One region of the Kaistia geumhonensis genome, then DNA from elsewhere that is predicted to be linked to it. Evidence: predicted binding sites of a transcription regulator. Region 1 holds the regulator's gene; each other region holds the start of a gene.
The links. Region 1 encodes LexA, which represses DNA repair genes until DNA is damaged. Its sites were predicted from a motif close to TGTTCNNNNTGTGTTCNG; they were not measured.
Positions count from the first base shown of each region.

Region 2: a site for LexA is predicted at 1,745-1,762, ahead of QO015_RS10405 (ImuA family protein). Genes of this name have one in related genera too.
Region 3: a site for LexA is predicted at 1,762-1,779, ahead of QO015_RS19660 (PA0069 family radical SAM protein). Genes of this name have one in related genera too.
Region 4: a site for LexA is predicted at 1,473-1,490, ahead of parE (DNA topoisomerase IV subunit B). Genes of this name have one in related genera too.

Region 1 covers NZ_JAUSWJ010000001.1:211,877-215,549, forward strand. Annotated here, with positions in the region: gene QO015_RS00990 (RidA family protein) at 1-229, opposite strand, end outside; gene QO015_RS00995 (cell envelope integrity EipB family protein) at 439-1,293, shown strand; gene lexA (transcriptional repressor LexA) at 1,450-2,154, opposite strand; gene QO015_RS01005 (amino acid ABC transporter substrate-binding protein) at 2,289-3,311, opposite strand; gene QO015_RS01010 (L,D-transpeptidase) at 3,425-3,673, opposite strand, start outside.
Region 2 covers NZ_JAUSWJ010000001.1:2,191,044-2,194,716, forward strand. Annotated here, with positions in the region: gene QO015_RS10400 (Y-family DNA polymerase) at 1-1,018, opposite strand, end outside; gene QO015_RS10405 (ImuA family protein) at 909-1,724, opposite strand; gene mdlC (benzoylformate decarboxylase) at 1,842-3,533, opposite strand; gene QO015_RS10415 (endonuclease/exonuclease/phosphatase family protein) at 3,551-3,673, opposite strand, start outside.
Region 3 covers NZ_JAUSWJ010000001.1:4,140,722-4,144,394, forward strand. Annotated here, with positions in the region: gene QO015_RS19655 (NYN domain-containing protein) at 1-522, opposite strand, end outside; gene QO015_RS19660 (PA0069 family radical SAM protein) at 609-1,739, opposite strand; gene QO015_RS19665 (glycosyltransferase) at 1,851-2,531, shown strand; gene QO015_RS19670 (FAD-binding oxidoreductase) at 2,646-3,673, shown strand, end outside.
Region 4 covers NZ_JAUSWJ010000001.1:1,068,778-1,072,450, forward strand. Annotated here, with positions in the region: gene QO015_RS05045 (OmpA family protein) at 1-41, opposite strand, end outside; gene QO015_RS05050 (tetratricopeptide repeat protein) at 250-1,074, opposite strand; gene parE (DNA topoisomerase IV subunit B) at 1,582-3,639, shown strand; gene QO015_RS05060 (VOC family protein) at 3,669-3,673, shown strand, end outside.

The sequences.
Region 1 (3,673 bases):
GCGCCAGGATGTTGATCGCGCAAAGCCTGGCCGCGGCCCGGCCTTCCTCGATGCCGAACTCCTCGCCGAGCTTGCCGACATAATCGACACCGTTCGGGCCGACCGGGATCTGGCCGGAGATGTAGAGCATTCCCCGGCTTTCGACGAAGGGAACATAGTTGGCGGCTGGCGCGGCCGGCTGCGGCAGCGTGATGCCGAGCGAGGCGAGGCGGGCTTCGATGGCGCTCATGGGCACGGACTCCGGCAGGAACGGATCAGAAGGGAACCGCGCTGGTTTCGCCCGATTTCGGCCGTGCTGCAAGGCAATAAGCGGTTCATCATCCCGGGCATCGTCGCGAATCGTCGTGGACTTTGCAGCCTTTCGAGATTGAAATGGGATGATGTCGCGGTGACGACGGAGGAGTGCCCCAGACGATGCCCGCTTCGGTGCTTCAGCGCATGACGGCCAGGACCCTTTGCTCCGCCGCCCTTTTCGCGGCCCTCGCGGGCGCGGCCGGCACGGCGCTCGCCGCGACGGGCAGCGTCACCGCGATGGTCGCCCACCGCGCCGTCTACGACCTGACGCTCGACCAAGACAGTTCCTCGGACACCGTGAGCGACGCCGAAGGACGCATGGTCTATGATTTCGCCGGCTCGGCCTGCGACGGCTATACGACGCGGCTCCGCTTCGTGACGCGCATCAGCGACGAGGACGGCAATGCACGGCTGACCGACGTTGCGACGACGACCTTCGAGGATGTTGCCGGCAAGACCTTCAACTTCTCGACCAAGAGCTTCGTCGACGGCACGATCTCGGAGGATAGCTCGGGTTCGGCCGCGCGCGGCGCCGGCGACGTGCAGGTGACCATCGCGAAGCCGAAGCCGGCGCATTTCACGATCCCGCAGAACTTCAGCTTCCCCAACCAGCATCTCGCCGCGATCATCGACGCGGCGCGCGCGGGCAAGCATTTCATGCAGATCGACCTCTATGACGGCTCGGACCAGGGCAAGAAGTCCTATGCGACCTCGGCCGTGATCGGCGCGGAGAATGCCGGCACCGACGATCTGGGCGACGAGGCGACGGCGCGGGGCGCCGGCCTCGCCAATATCCGCTCCTGGCCGGTGACGATCAGCTATTTCACCGACGAGAAATCGGACGGCGAGCAGAAGCCCTCCTACGAGCTGTCTTTCATCATCTACGAGAACGGCATCACGCGGCGCATGAAGCTCGACTATGGCGACTTCGCGCTCAAGGGAAAGCTGGTGCAGCTCGATCTCAGCCCGACCAAGGTCGCGGCGAAGAACTGCCGGTAAGGGCAGGGCGTCGGGGCAAGCCCCGACGAAAGCGCATGCCGAGCCCGATGGCAGCTGCGAACGGCCGGGCGCGCTCGTCCGATCGGCGCGATCAGCGATGCGACCCGGCCAACGCGCGCCGGGATCGCCGATCGAAAGGCTGCTCTGCCCTCTGCCCTAGTACCGGCGCATGAGGCCGACGAGGCGGCCCTGGATGCGGACGCGGTCGGGGCCGAAGATGCGGGTCTCATAGGCGGGATTGGCCGCCTCGAGCGCGACCGACGCGCCACGGCGCCGCAGCCGCTTCAGCGTCGCCTCTTCCTCGTCGACCAGCGCGACGATGATGTCGCCGCTATCGGCGTTCTCCGTCTTGCGGATGAGCACGGTATCGCCGTCGAGGATGCCGGCCTCGATCATCGAATCGCCGCGCACTTCGAGCGCGAAATGCTCGCCCGGCCCCAGCATTTCCGGCGGCACGGTGATGGCGTGGCTCTGGGTCTGGATCGCGGAGATCGGCACGCCGGCCGCGATGCGGCCCATGACCGGCACGACGACCGGATCGTTGGCGGCTTCCGGCGTCTCGACGCCACGCATGCGCCCGAGGCTGCCCTCGATGACGCTCGGCGCGAAGCCGGCTTTCTTCGGGCGAGCAAGGCCGGGCGACATAGCCTCCGGCAGGCGGACAACCTCCAGCGCTCGTGCCCTGTTGGGCAGGCGGCGGATGAAGCCGCGCTCCTCCAGCGCCTTGATCAGGCGATGGATGCCCGACTTGGACCTCAGATCGAGAGCGTCCTTCATCTCGTCGAAGGACGGGGGAACGCCCGCTTCCTTCAGACGCTCCTGGATGAAGAGGAGAAGCTCATATTGTTTTCTCGTGAGCATTTCGGGGTCCGCGCGCCAGAATCATCCGGTACAAAACACGAACAACCTATCCGTTCCCCTGATGTTCCGCAAGGACCGTGCGTTAGTGCACAGAGCGCGCGTCCGAATTGGGCGGCGATACGCCTGGCCCGCCGTCAGCGGATCGGCGGCGCATACTGGATGCCGCCCTTGCTCCAGATCTGGTTGAGGCCCCGCGGGATGCCGAGCTTCGAATTGACGCCGAGATTGCGCTCGTAGATCTCGCCGTAATTTCCGACGGCCTTGACGACGGCGACGACCCAGTCGTTCGGGACGCCGAGCTTCGTGCCGAAATCGCCCTCGGTTCCGACGAGCCGCTTCACCTCGGGCTTCGTCGAGGCCTTGGCCTCGTCAATCCGGTCCGACGAAAGCCCAATCTCTTCAGCGTTGATGAGGGCGAAGTTCACCCACTGAATGAAGAGACGCCATGCGGGATCGCCCTCGCGGACCGCCGGGCCGAGCGGCTCCTTGGAGATCACGTCGGGCAGGATGATGCTGTCGGCGGGATCCTGGAGGCTCGCCTTCTCGGCGTAGAGCTGGGACACGTCGGAGGTGATCGTGTCGCATTTGCCGGCCTTGTAGGCCTCGAGAGCCTCGTCGGAACTCGCCGCCGGCACGGCGGTGAACTTCATGTTGTTGGTGTTGAAGAAGTCGATGAAATTCGGCTCCGTCGTCGTGCCGGTCTGAACGCAGACCGTCGCGCCGTCGAGTTCCAGCGCCGACGTCTTGCCGCTCGCGCGCTTCACCATGAAGCCCTGGCCGTCGTAATAGGTGACTCCGGCGAACGCGATGTCCAGATCCGCCTCGCGGCCGAGCGTCCATGTCGAGTTGCGCGACAGAAGATCGATCTTCCCCGACTTCAGCGCCTCGAAACGGTCGGTCGCCGAGAGCGGCACATAGGTGACCTTGGCGGGATCGCCAAAGATCGCGGCCGCGACCGCCTTGCAGAAATCGACGTCGAATCCGGACCAGGCGCCGCTCGCGTCCTGCTGGCCGAAACCGAGAAGGCCGGTGTTGACGCCGCAATTGAGCGTGCCACGGGCCTTGACGTCGTCGAGCGTTGCGGCGCCGGCGGCGGAGATGCCGGCTGCGAGCGCCGCGGCCGAGGCGAAGAGGGTCAGGGCGGATCGGATGGACATGTCGGTTCCCCGTTGTCGGCGCCGCCTTGCCGGCGGGCCGTTGACTGTTGCGGCGGGCGCGACGCGCCGGCCAGAGGCGCGCACCAGCGGCGCGCGCCCTTCCGAACCGCTGATCAGAGCTTGGCGCGCTGCAGCACGACGACTTTCGTGCCGACCGGCACCCGCTCGTAGAGATCCATCACGTCGGCATTCACCATGCGGAAGCAGCCCGACGACAGCGCATGACCGATGGTCTGCGGCTGGTTGGTGCCGTGGATGCGATAGACGGTGTCGCCGAGATAGAGTGCGCGTGCGCCCATCGGGTTGCCCTCGCCGCCGGCCATGAAGCGGGGCAGGTAGGGCTGGCGCTTGATCATCTCCGG
Region 2 (3,673 bases), 2.0 Mb from region 1:
CGAAACCGAAGCCGGCTTCCAGCGGATCGGACAAGGCGGCCAGCCGCTCGCGGAAGAGGGTCAGGATCGCCTTCGGATCGCGGTTCGGCCGGGTGGTCGCGACGGCGATGCGGCGCACATGGCCGTCGACGCGGTAGAAGACGGCCTCGAAGCGGCGGCCGCCCTCGCCGCGCTTTTCGAGCAGGCGCGCGACATCGGCGGCGAGACCCGCGAGGGTGGCCTCGATATCCTCGGTGCGGGCGATCGGCTCGAAGAAGATGCGCTCGGCCAGCGCGACCGGAACGAGCCGGCGCGGCGAGATCGGGCGATGGGCAAGGCCGGTGAGCCGGGCGAGCCGCGCGACGCAGTCGGCGCCGAAGCGGGCGGCGAGCGGCGCGCGCGGCCGGTCGATGAGATCGCCGATCGTCTTGAGGCCGGCCCGCAGCAGCGCCGTCGTCGCCGCGGCATCGAGGCCGATCAGGGCAACCGGCAGGTTGCGCACGGCCGCCGCCTCGCGGCCGGCGGGCACGACGCTCCCCGGCCGGGCCCGGGCGAGCGCCCGCGCCGCGTCCGCCGCCCCGGCGATGGCGCCGCGTGCCGTGATGCCGAAGGCGGCGAGCCGGGCAAGGCAATCCTGAAGCAGCGCCGCCTCGCCGGCGAAGAGATGCGCGACGCCGGTGATGTCGAGCATGAGCGCGGCCTCGCCGTCCTCCGCAACCAGCGGCGTATAGCGGTCGCACCAGTCGGCGATCCGCTCGAGGAGCGCGGCATCGGCGGCGGCGTCGCGCTCGGCGACGAGCGGATCGGGCACGCGCGCCCGCGCCTCGGCAAGGGCGAGGCCGGGGGCGAGCCCCAGCCGCCGCGCCGCCGGATCGGAGGCGGCGATGACGAGCGCCCCCTTCGCCTTCTCGACGATCAGGAGCGGCGCCTCAGGAGGCGCGGCGGCGAAGGGCGCCCCGGGAATCCGGCGCAAGCGATCCGAAGCGAGGAACGGCATCAGGATCGCGCAATAGCGGCGGGGGCTGGAAGCGTTGCTCATCGCGGTTCCATTCGAGACGCCAGGGGCCGGCGGGCGGCCCGTGGCGATGGCGCAGCAGCTTGAGATCGAAGGTCGGCGGCCCCGGTGCATTCATCGGCAGGGCGCGGGACGGGCCGGAGGCGACGCTCCACCGCGTCTCGACGCCGCCGGGCGCGGCGCGGGCGCCGGGCCGGAGCAGGATGACGGTGACGCCCGACTGCTCGGCCGCGAGCAGCAGGCGCCGCTCGGAGGTGAGGTCGAGCGCCTTCGGATCGCCCCAGAGCTCGAGGATCGCGGCGCCGAGCGCCGTGCAGCGGGCGATGTCGACACCCGCGCTGAGCACCGGGACCGCGCCGTCGAGATGAACCAGCACGAGGCGCGCCGGATCGAGCCCCAGCGCCGCGAGCCCGTCGGCATGCAGCGTGCCGGTTTCCCGCGCCGCGGCCCTCGTGCGCACCCAGAGGATCGGCTCCCCCTTCGCCGCGGCGACGAGGGCGAGCGCGAGCGCGAAGCCGGACGAGGCGGGCGCATCGGCAATCGCGTCGGGGATGACCTCGTGCAGCATGCCGGCGCGCAGCCCGCCGCCGAGCGCGGCGTCCACCGCGCCGCGATCGAGCGACACGCGCCGCGCCGCCTCGCCCTCACCTTCCGCGCCGCCGGCCTCGATCGCCGCGACCTGCCGCCGCAACGCCTCGATGCAGGCTCTCGCCGTTGACTTGCCGTCCATCACCCGTCGCCATGCAAGAGTGTTCCTGTTTTGTTCTATAACGACTCCGGGAGGGGAAAGAGTCAATCGACGGCGAAACGCATTTCGCCGTCGCTGGGATTATCCCTTGAGGGAGGGTCAGATGAGCGGCGGGATATCGGGCGAGATCGGCACCTCGATCACCACCGGCCGATTGCCGGCAAAGCCTGCGGTGACCCGCGCCTTCAGGGCTTCGAGATCCGAAATCCGCTCCGCGTCGCAGCCATAGCCACGCGCGAGACTGACGATGTCGATGCCGGGGATATCGAGGCCGGGGACGCCCGGCGTCTCCTCGAGGACGGCGAAGGATTTCAGGATGCCGTATTCGCCGTTGCGCAACACGATGAACACCATGGGCAGATCGTTCTGCACCGCCGTCCACAGCGCCTGCAGCGAATACTGGAACGAGCCGTCGCCGACGATCATCAGCACCGGACGCTTGCGCCCGGTGTCGCGCTCGCCCAGCGCGATGCCGACCGAGGCCGGAAGGCTCCAGCCGAGGCCGCCGCTGGCGAAGGTGAAGAAGCTCGCCGGCTCCGTGATCGGCCACCAGCGATGCAGGTCGGCGAGATTGGACGGCGTCTCCTCGACCAGCACGGCATGATCGGGCCGGATCTCCGCGAGCGCCGCGAAGACGTCGGCTGCCATGGGCACGCCGTCCTTCCCGCCCGGCGCGGCATCGGGATGGCGGGCGGGATGCGGCGCCATGCGCTGCGCCAGCGGAGCGATGGTCCGCGCCGGCCGCTCCTTCTTCTCGACGAGATCGACGAGCGCCGCGGTCGCGAGCACCGCATCGGCGACAAGGCTGTCGCCGACCGGGGCACGGGACGTCTCGGCGGGATCGTCGCTGATGTGAAGCAGGGTCAGACCGGCCGGAAGATAGCCGCCGGCGACATAGGGATAATAGCGGAAGACCGGCGCGCCGATGACGATGGCGACGTCATGCCCCTTGAGGCGATCCGCGAGCGGACCGATGGCGAAGGGCAGGCCCCCGACATAGAGCGGGTGATCCTCCGGGAACGGCGTCCGCTCGCTGGCGGGCGCGGCATAGACCGCGGCGCCGAGCTTCTCGGCGAGCGCGACCGCCGCCGGCCAGCCATTGCCGCGGTCGATGGCGGCACCGAAGATCAGGGCCGGCGCGGAGGCGGCGGAAAGGATATCGGCGAAGGATTTCAGCCGCTCCATGTCCGGCGCGACGCGGTGGCCGACCGTGCGCAGCAGCGCTTCGCCGGACAGCGGCTTGTCCCAGTCGTCGAGCGGCAGCGAGAGGAAGACCGGCCCGGCCGGCGCCTGCACGGCGGTCGCGTAGGCGCGCATCAGGGCCGCCGGGACATCCTCCGGCCGCGCCGGCTCATAGGCCCATTTCACCCAGGGGCGCGGCAGCATGGTCGCGTCGACATTGGTGAGCCACGGCTCCATCAGCAGCATCTCGCGGGTCTGCTGCCCGGCCGTGACGATGAGCGGCGTCTTGTTGAGAAACGCGGTGATCAGGTTGCCCATCGCGTTGCCGAGGCCGGCGGCCGTGTGGACATTGACGATCGCCGGCTTGCCCGTCGCCTGCGCATAGCCGTCGGCGATCGCGATGGCGGACGCCTCCTGAAGCGCAAGATGATAGGTGAAGTCCGCAGGGAAATCCTTGAGGAAAGTCTCCTCGGTCGACCCGGGATTCCCGAAGAAAGTGGTCAATCCCAATCGGCGCAACAGATCGTGCGTCACTGAACGAACGGTCGACATAGCGGCTCCACCCGGCGAAAACTGCAAAGAACTGGAAGTTTGGCGAACGAACTTCATTCTTCGCGCGGCACGGGTTAACGCGATGCAAAATCGCCCGCGGATTCATCCAGGGACACACGCATCGCGATCAGATCGTGATCCGAAATCGCGGCGCCGGCCTCGTCCACGGCCGGGACGGTCGCCGGACCGCGCACGGA
Region 3 (3,673 bases), 3.9 Mb from region 1:
CGGCAGCTTCGGCCCTGCCTTGGCACGCGTCGCCGCGGCCGTCTTGGTCCGCTCCTTCTTGGGCGTTTCCTCGGCGAGCAGCAGGTCGCAATAGAAGAAGCGGTCGCAGGCGGCGACATAGGGCTTGGTCGACTTCTGCTCGCCGAAACCATAGACGAGCAGGCCGTCCTCGCGGATGCGGCTCGCCAGGGTCGTGAAGTCGCTGTCGCTGGACGCGATGCAGAAGCCGTCCAGCCCCTTCTCGTGCAGCATGTCCATCGCCTCGATGGCGAGCTTCATGTCTGTCGCGTTCTTTCCGACGGCGGCCGGCGGCACATGCACCGGCGTCAGCGCATGACTGTGCAGCAAAGGCTGCCAGGCATTCATGCTGCTGGAGGCGAAATGGCCATAGACGCGGCGGATGACGATCCGGCCGAGCGTCGAGGCCTCGCGGATGATGATCGGCAGGAAGTCGGCGCGGACATTGTCGGCGTCGATCAGAAGGGCGAGCTTGGCAGTCGAATCGGGCGGCAGGTCGGTCATGGATGACTCCGGGCGCCGCACGAGCGGAGCGTTCGGGCGACAGATGACGATCCGCCATTGTCGCACGGACGACGCCCCGCCACACCTCAGAACAGGCTGAGCTGCGCCGGTGCCTTCACAGGCGGGGAAAAGAGATCGGTCCGGAGGCGAAGGTTGCGGCGGTTCATGCCGAGCCGGCGTGTCGCGATCTCGAAGCGGCGGCCGATCTGCCAGGCATAGGGGCCTTCGCCCTTCTGCCGCTTGCCGAAGGTCGCGTCGTAGTCCTTGCCGCCGCGCATCGAGCGCATGACCGAGAGGACATGCCGGTAGCGGTCGGGATAATGGCGCAGCAGCCATTCACGAAAGAGGTCCGCCACCTCGAGCGGCAGGCGCAGGATGACATAGCCCGCCTCGCCCGCGCCTGCCTCGGCCGCAGCGTCGAGAATGCGCTCGATCTCGCTGTCGTTGAGCGCCGGGATGACCGGCGCCGTCAGGACGCCGACCGGAATGCCGGCGGCGGCGAGGGTCCGGATCGTCTCCAGCCGACGTGGCGGCGTCGCGGCGCGGGGCTCCATGACGCGCGCGAGATGGCGGTCGAGCGTCGTGACCGAGATCGCGACCTTGGCGAGTCCGCGCTCGGCCATGCGTGAGAGAATGTCGATGTCGCGCATCACGAGCGCCGACTTGGTGACGATCCCGACGGGATGGTTGAAGCGGTCGAGCACCTCGAGGATGTCGCGCATCATGCGATGCTGGCGCTCGATCGGCTGGTAGGGATCGGTATTGGTCCCGATCGCGATCGTGCGCGGCTTGTAGCCGGGCGCGGACAGTTCCTTTTCCAGCAGCGCGGCGGCGTCCGGCTTGAAGAAGAGCTTCGATTCGAAATCTAGCCCCGGCGACAGGCCCATATAGGCGTGGCTCGGCCGGGCGAAGCAGTAGATGCAGCCATGCTCGCAGCCGCGATAGGGATTGATCGAGCGATCGAAGGCGATATCCGGCGAATCGTTGCGGGTGATGATCACCTTGGCCTTCTCGGCCTGCACCTCGGTCTTGAAGGGCGGCAGTTCGTCGAGCGTCTGCCACCCGTCGTCGAAGGGGATGCTCTGAAGCTTCTCGAAGCGGCCCGATGCGTTGGTCTCGGCGCCCCGGCCGCGGCGGCGGTCGGGATCGATCAGCGGGGCGGCGGCCGCGAGCACCAGAGGGTCAAGGCCAGGATCGAGGGGACGAGCGAGCGACATCGCCGAAGGATAGGATCGCAATTGGAACAAAGCAAGAACATTAACCCACAGGCACGGCGATCCCTTCATTCGCGTCGCGATTGATGAAAATTGCAGTTAAGAATATCGGTCATGATCAGCGTCATCCTCCCGACCCGTAACGACGAGACGGCGCTGGCCCATGCGCTGGCGGCGCTGGTGCCGGCCGCCGCGGACGGCCTGGTCCGCGAGGTCATCGTCGTGGATCGCGGCTCGTCCGACGGTACAGCGCTGGTCGCCGATGCCGCGGGCTGCCGCTTCGTCCGCGCCACTACCGCCGAGGGCGAGGATCTCTCGCGCGCCGCGTTGAACGCACGGTCTGACTGGCTGCTGTTCCTCTCGCCGCATGTGGCGCTCGAGCCCGGCTGGCAGCGCGAAGCACAGGATTTCATCGACCGCGTGCAGGCATCGGGCGATACGCTGCGCGCCGCGGCGTTCCGCCATGCCCGCGCCGGCTTCGGGGCAGGGGCGCGACTCGCCGAAGCTGTCGCTTCTCTCAGGATGCGGCTCTTCGCGGCCCCCTATCTGGACGAGGGACTTCTGGTCTCGGCGCGGCTCTACCGCGAGGTCGGCGGCCACAGGCCATTGCCGGGCATCGCGGATGTTGATCTCGCGCGCCGTATCGGCGGGCGGCGGCTGAGCTTCCTCCGATCCCGCGCCGTGTTGCGGGGCGATGCACCGTCGCGGCCCGGCGGCGCCCTGCCGAGCGCGGCGCGGCTGGCGCTCATCGTGCTGCGCGTCCCGCCCTCGCTGATCGCGCGCCGGGTGGGCTAGCCGGTCTCGCGACACGTCTGATAGGCTGAGTGCCTTATCGGAGGAGCGGTCCGATCCGGACGGTCCGATATCCGTGGCCGCGCCGGTCGGTTGCAGTGGGGGGCTCGCGGAACCATGAAGATCGACGTCCTGAAGGCGGCCTGCAAGGGCACGGTCGTCGCAGCCGGCGACGCGGATTTCCTCGACGCGGCCCGTGGCGGCCTCTGGAACAGGCTCGTTCCCGACCGCCTGCCCGACATCGTCGTGAAGGTCGTCGACGAGGACGACATCATCGCCGCCGTGAACTTCGCCCGCGAGGCCGGGCTGAAGGTCGCCGTGCGCGGGGGCGGGCACAACTGGGCCCAGCCGACCTTGCGCCACGGCGGCATGCTGATCGACCTCCAAAAGCTCACCCGCGTCATCTCGATCGATGTCGAAGCGCGCCGCGCGGTGATCCAGCCCATCATCAGCAATCGCGACATCCAGAAGGCGTTGAACCCGCTGGGGCTCGCCTTCCCTACCGGCCATTGTCCCGAGGTGAAGGCGAGCGGCTATTTTCTCAGCGGCGGAATGGCCTGGAACCCGACCGTCTGGGGCTCCAGGGCCGAGAGCCTCGAGGCGATCGAACTCGTGACGGCCGCGGGCGAACTCATCAAGGCGAGCGAGACGGAGAACGCGGACTATTTCTGGGCCGCTCGCGGCGCGGGACCCGGCTTCTTCGGCATCGTCACGAAGTATTATCTGAAGCTCTATCCGCTGCCGAAGGCGATCCATGGCAGCGTCTATTTCTATCGTCTCGAGGATGCGCCGGCGATCGGCACCTGGCTTGGCGACGCCGCGCCCCGCATCGCGCCGAGCGTCGAGCTGAGCCAGTTCATCGTGCAGGCGCCGGCCGAGCTGAAGGCAGCGGCGAGCGCCGACAATGGCTGGCTCTGCATGGTGACCGGCTCGGCCTTCGAGGATACGCCGGAGGCGGCCCGCGCCGCGCTGCGGCCGCTGGAGGATGGGCCGATCGCGCCGATCGCCTCCACATTCGCGACGCCGATGACCTTCGAGCAGCTCTTCGACGCCTCCGGCGCGCTTTGGCCGGAGGGTCTTCGCTCGCGCGTGGAGGCAACCTTCTCCGACCACAGCCCGGGCGAGATGATGAAGGCGGTGCTGCC
Region 4 (3,673 bases), 860 kb from region 1:
ATGGCGGTGCGCGGCGGGTCGAGGAAGCGCCTGGCGAACAAGGATGGCGCCGGCCGGGCAGCGACCCGGCGGCGCGCTCAGCTCGCGGCGGACAATCGCCGGCCATCGTCCCGCTCTCCGGCCATCATGGCGCCGGCCGTTCATGCCGCCGGCGGATCAGGGATAAGTGCAGGAATCGTGGGTTCGCCGCAAGCATCGCGGCGAAACGCGCGGTGGATGAAGACCGAAGGGACCCCGAGGCCCCGGCCGCTATTGCGCGGCGGCCTGGTCGCGCCCGCCATGCTTGGCCATCCAGTCGTCCGACAGCGCCAGCGCGGTCCGCCGCTCCGTCTCCGTCGCGACCGAGAAGGCCTGTTCCTGAAGCCGCTGGATCCAGGGATCGTCGCCCTGCGAACGGTCGCGGGCGACATTCAGATACATGAGGCCGAGCACCGGCTCGCGGCCGACGCCCTCGCCCTCGAACAGCATATGGCCGAGCAGCGCCTGCGCGCGGACATTGCCCTTGGTGGCGGCGAGCTTGGCCCAGCGCACGGCCTGGCGCGGGTCGGGATCGCCGCCCTCGCCTTCGTAATACATGCGGGCGAGATTGAGCTGCGCTTCCGGATCGCCGAAATAGGACGCCGCATAGGCGTACATCTGCCGGGCGCGGCCGAAATCCGGCTTGATGGCGCTGTTCGGGATGCCCTCCCGATAATAGGAGCCGAGCTCGACGAAGGCGTTGGCGACGAAGCGGGCCGAGCTCCCGGCCGGATTGTCGTCGGCATGGCCGTCGGCAATCTCGCTGAACATCTCGAAGGCCTTCATGTCGTCCTTGGCGAGGCCGTCGCCTTCGGCATACATGCGCCCGAGCTTCCACTGCGCAGCGGCGTGGCCCTTCTCGGCGGCATAGGTCAGCGCCTCGATGGCCGTGGTCTTGTCGCCCTGCTTGTAGGCGTTGAATCCGAGACGGAACGCTTCGGTCGGCGTGGCGTTCTTGTCGAGCGTGCGGGCATCGAGCGCGAATGCGCCCGAAAGACCGCTCAACAGGCCAAGGCCGAACAGGGCAGCGCCGCCGAACGCGTTACAGTACCGCATAGCTTGCCACTTCGTTGCGGACAGCCGCGCCTTCAGCGGCGAAAAAGCACCACTGTCGGCCGAGGCGGGCCGCGTCGCCGCGGCCATGAATGGGTTGAAGGAGAATATGGCCCTGCTTTCCGGCGAAACCTAGGCCGGCGAAGAGGGCGTCGACCGAATGCCTCGGCCGGTCGCCAACTGTGCAAGCAGAACCGCTGTTTCCCACGCTACGCCGCAAGATCTGTCCTATCCGCCCCCGGATGGTGCGCAAGCTCGTGTCGCTTTATGGCTGAAAGGGGGCAGATCGGGGCAGATGAAGACCGGCGCGGAGTCTTGCTGCAACACTGTTGCCACCCCGCCACAGACGCTTCGACAGCGACCGCCGGAGGAGTTCGGTCCGGCGGCCGACCGCACTCAAATCGAACAAAACGGAAACACTCTCGCCCGGGAGCCGCGGGCGTGGCAAGATTCCTGCTTGATTCGTGGGGACGGTCCGGGCCATCTCCCCGCGACAGGAACGGGATGCCAATGGACGACACCAGCGATCTCTTCGGCGCGGCTCTGCCCGATGCGGCCAAGCCGGCGCCGGGCACGAAGGCTCGGTCTGCCGAGGCCCGCTCTGCCGAGACGCGCGCCGCCGCCCCTCGCCCGGCGGAGGCCGACTATTCCGCCGCCGATATCGAGGTGCTCGAGGGTCTGGAGCCGGTACGGCGCCGGCCGGGCATGTATATCGGCGGCACCGACGAGAAGGCGCTGCACCATCTCTTCGCCGAGGTGATCGACAATTCGATGGACGAGGCCGTCGCGGGCCACGCCAATTTCATCGAGGTCGAGCTCACGGCCGACGGCTTCCTGACGGTCACCGACAATGGACGGGGCATCCCGGTCGACCCGCATCCGAAGTTCAAGGACAAGTCGGCGCTCGAAGTGATCATGACGACGCTTCACTCCGGCGGAAAGTTTGATTCCAAGGTCTACGAGACCTCGGGCGGCCTGCACGGCGTCGGCGTCTCGGTGGTGAACGCCCTGTCCGAGGTGCTGGAGGTCGAGGTCGCGCGTGGCCGCAAGCTCTACCGCCAGTCCTTTGCGCGCGGCGTTCCGACATCCGGCCTCGAGCTCGTCGGCGATGTCCAGAACCGGCGCGGCACGCGGACCCGCTTCAAGCCCGACCCGCAGATCTTCGGAGCGGGAGCGACTTTCAGCCCGGCGCGCATCTTCGCCATGGCCCGTTCCAAGGCCTATCTCTTCGGCGGCGTCGAGATCCGGTGGAACTGCGCGGCCGAACTCATCGCGACGGGCGCAGCGACGCCGACCACGGCGGTCTTCCATTTTCCGGGCGGCCTCAAGGACTTCCTCGCCGCCGATCTCGGCGAGGAGAAGCCGGTCACCGGCACGATCTTCGCCGGCCGGACGGACAAGGCGAGCGGCCATGGCGCCGCCGAATGGGCCGTCACCTGGTTCCCCGGCGACGGCTATGTCCGCTCCTACTGCAACACCATCCCGACCCCGGAGGGCGGCACGCACGAGCAGGGTCTCCGTACGGCGCTCCTGCGTGGCCTCAAGGCGCATGCCGAACGTACCGGCAACAAGCGCGCCTCGATCATCACCGCCGAGGACGTGATGACCTCCTGCGCGGCGATGCTGTCCGTCTTCGTCCGCGAGCCGGAATTCGTCGGCCAGACCAAGGACCGCCTCTCGACCGGCGAGGCGGCGCGCATCGTCGAGAAGGCGATCGGCGATCCCTTCGACCACTGGCTGGCGGCCTCGCCGCAGGATGCCTCGCGCCTGCTCGACTGGGTGATCGAGCGCGCCGACGAGCGGCTGCGCCGCCGTCAGGAGAAGGAAGTCTCGCGCAAGAGCGCGGTCCGCAAGCTTCGCCTGCCGGGCAAGCTCGCCGATTGCAGCCAGAGCGCGGCACAGGGCAGCGAGATCTTCATCGTCGAGGGCGATTCGGCCGGCGGCTCGGCCAAGCAGGCGCGCGACCGCGCCAGCCAGGCGGTGCTGCCGCTCCGTGGCAAGATCCTGAACGTCGCCAATGCCGGCCGCGAGAAGCTCGGCGCCAACCAGCAGCTCGCCGATCTCATGCAGGCGCTGGGCGTCGGTCCGCGCAGCCAGTATCGCGACGAGGACCTTCGCTACGACAAGGTCATCATCATGACCGACGCCGATGTCGACGGCGCCCATATCGCGTCGCTGCTCATCACCTTCTTCTATCGCGAGATGCCGCAGATGATCGCCAACGGCCATCTCTATCTCGCCGTGCCGCCGCTCTACCGCATCAGCCAGGGCGGCAAGACGCTCTATGCGAGAGACGACGCACACAAGGATCAGTTGCTCAGGACCGAGTTCACCGGCAAGGGCAAGGTCGAGATCGGCCGGTTCAAGGGCCTCGGCGAGATGATGCCGGCGCAGCTCAAGGAAACGACGATGCACCCCTCGAAGCGGACGCTGCTGCGCGTCGGCATCGTCGATGGCGAGATCGAGCTGACGCGCGACACCGTGGAACAGCTCATGGGCAACAAGCCCGAGGAGCGCTTCCGCTTCATCCAGGACAACGCCGCCTTCGCGACCGAGATCGACATCTAGGCGAGGCCGGCCGGAACGGGGACGCACCCATGGG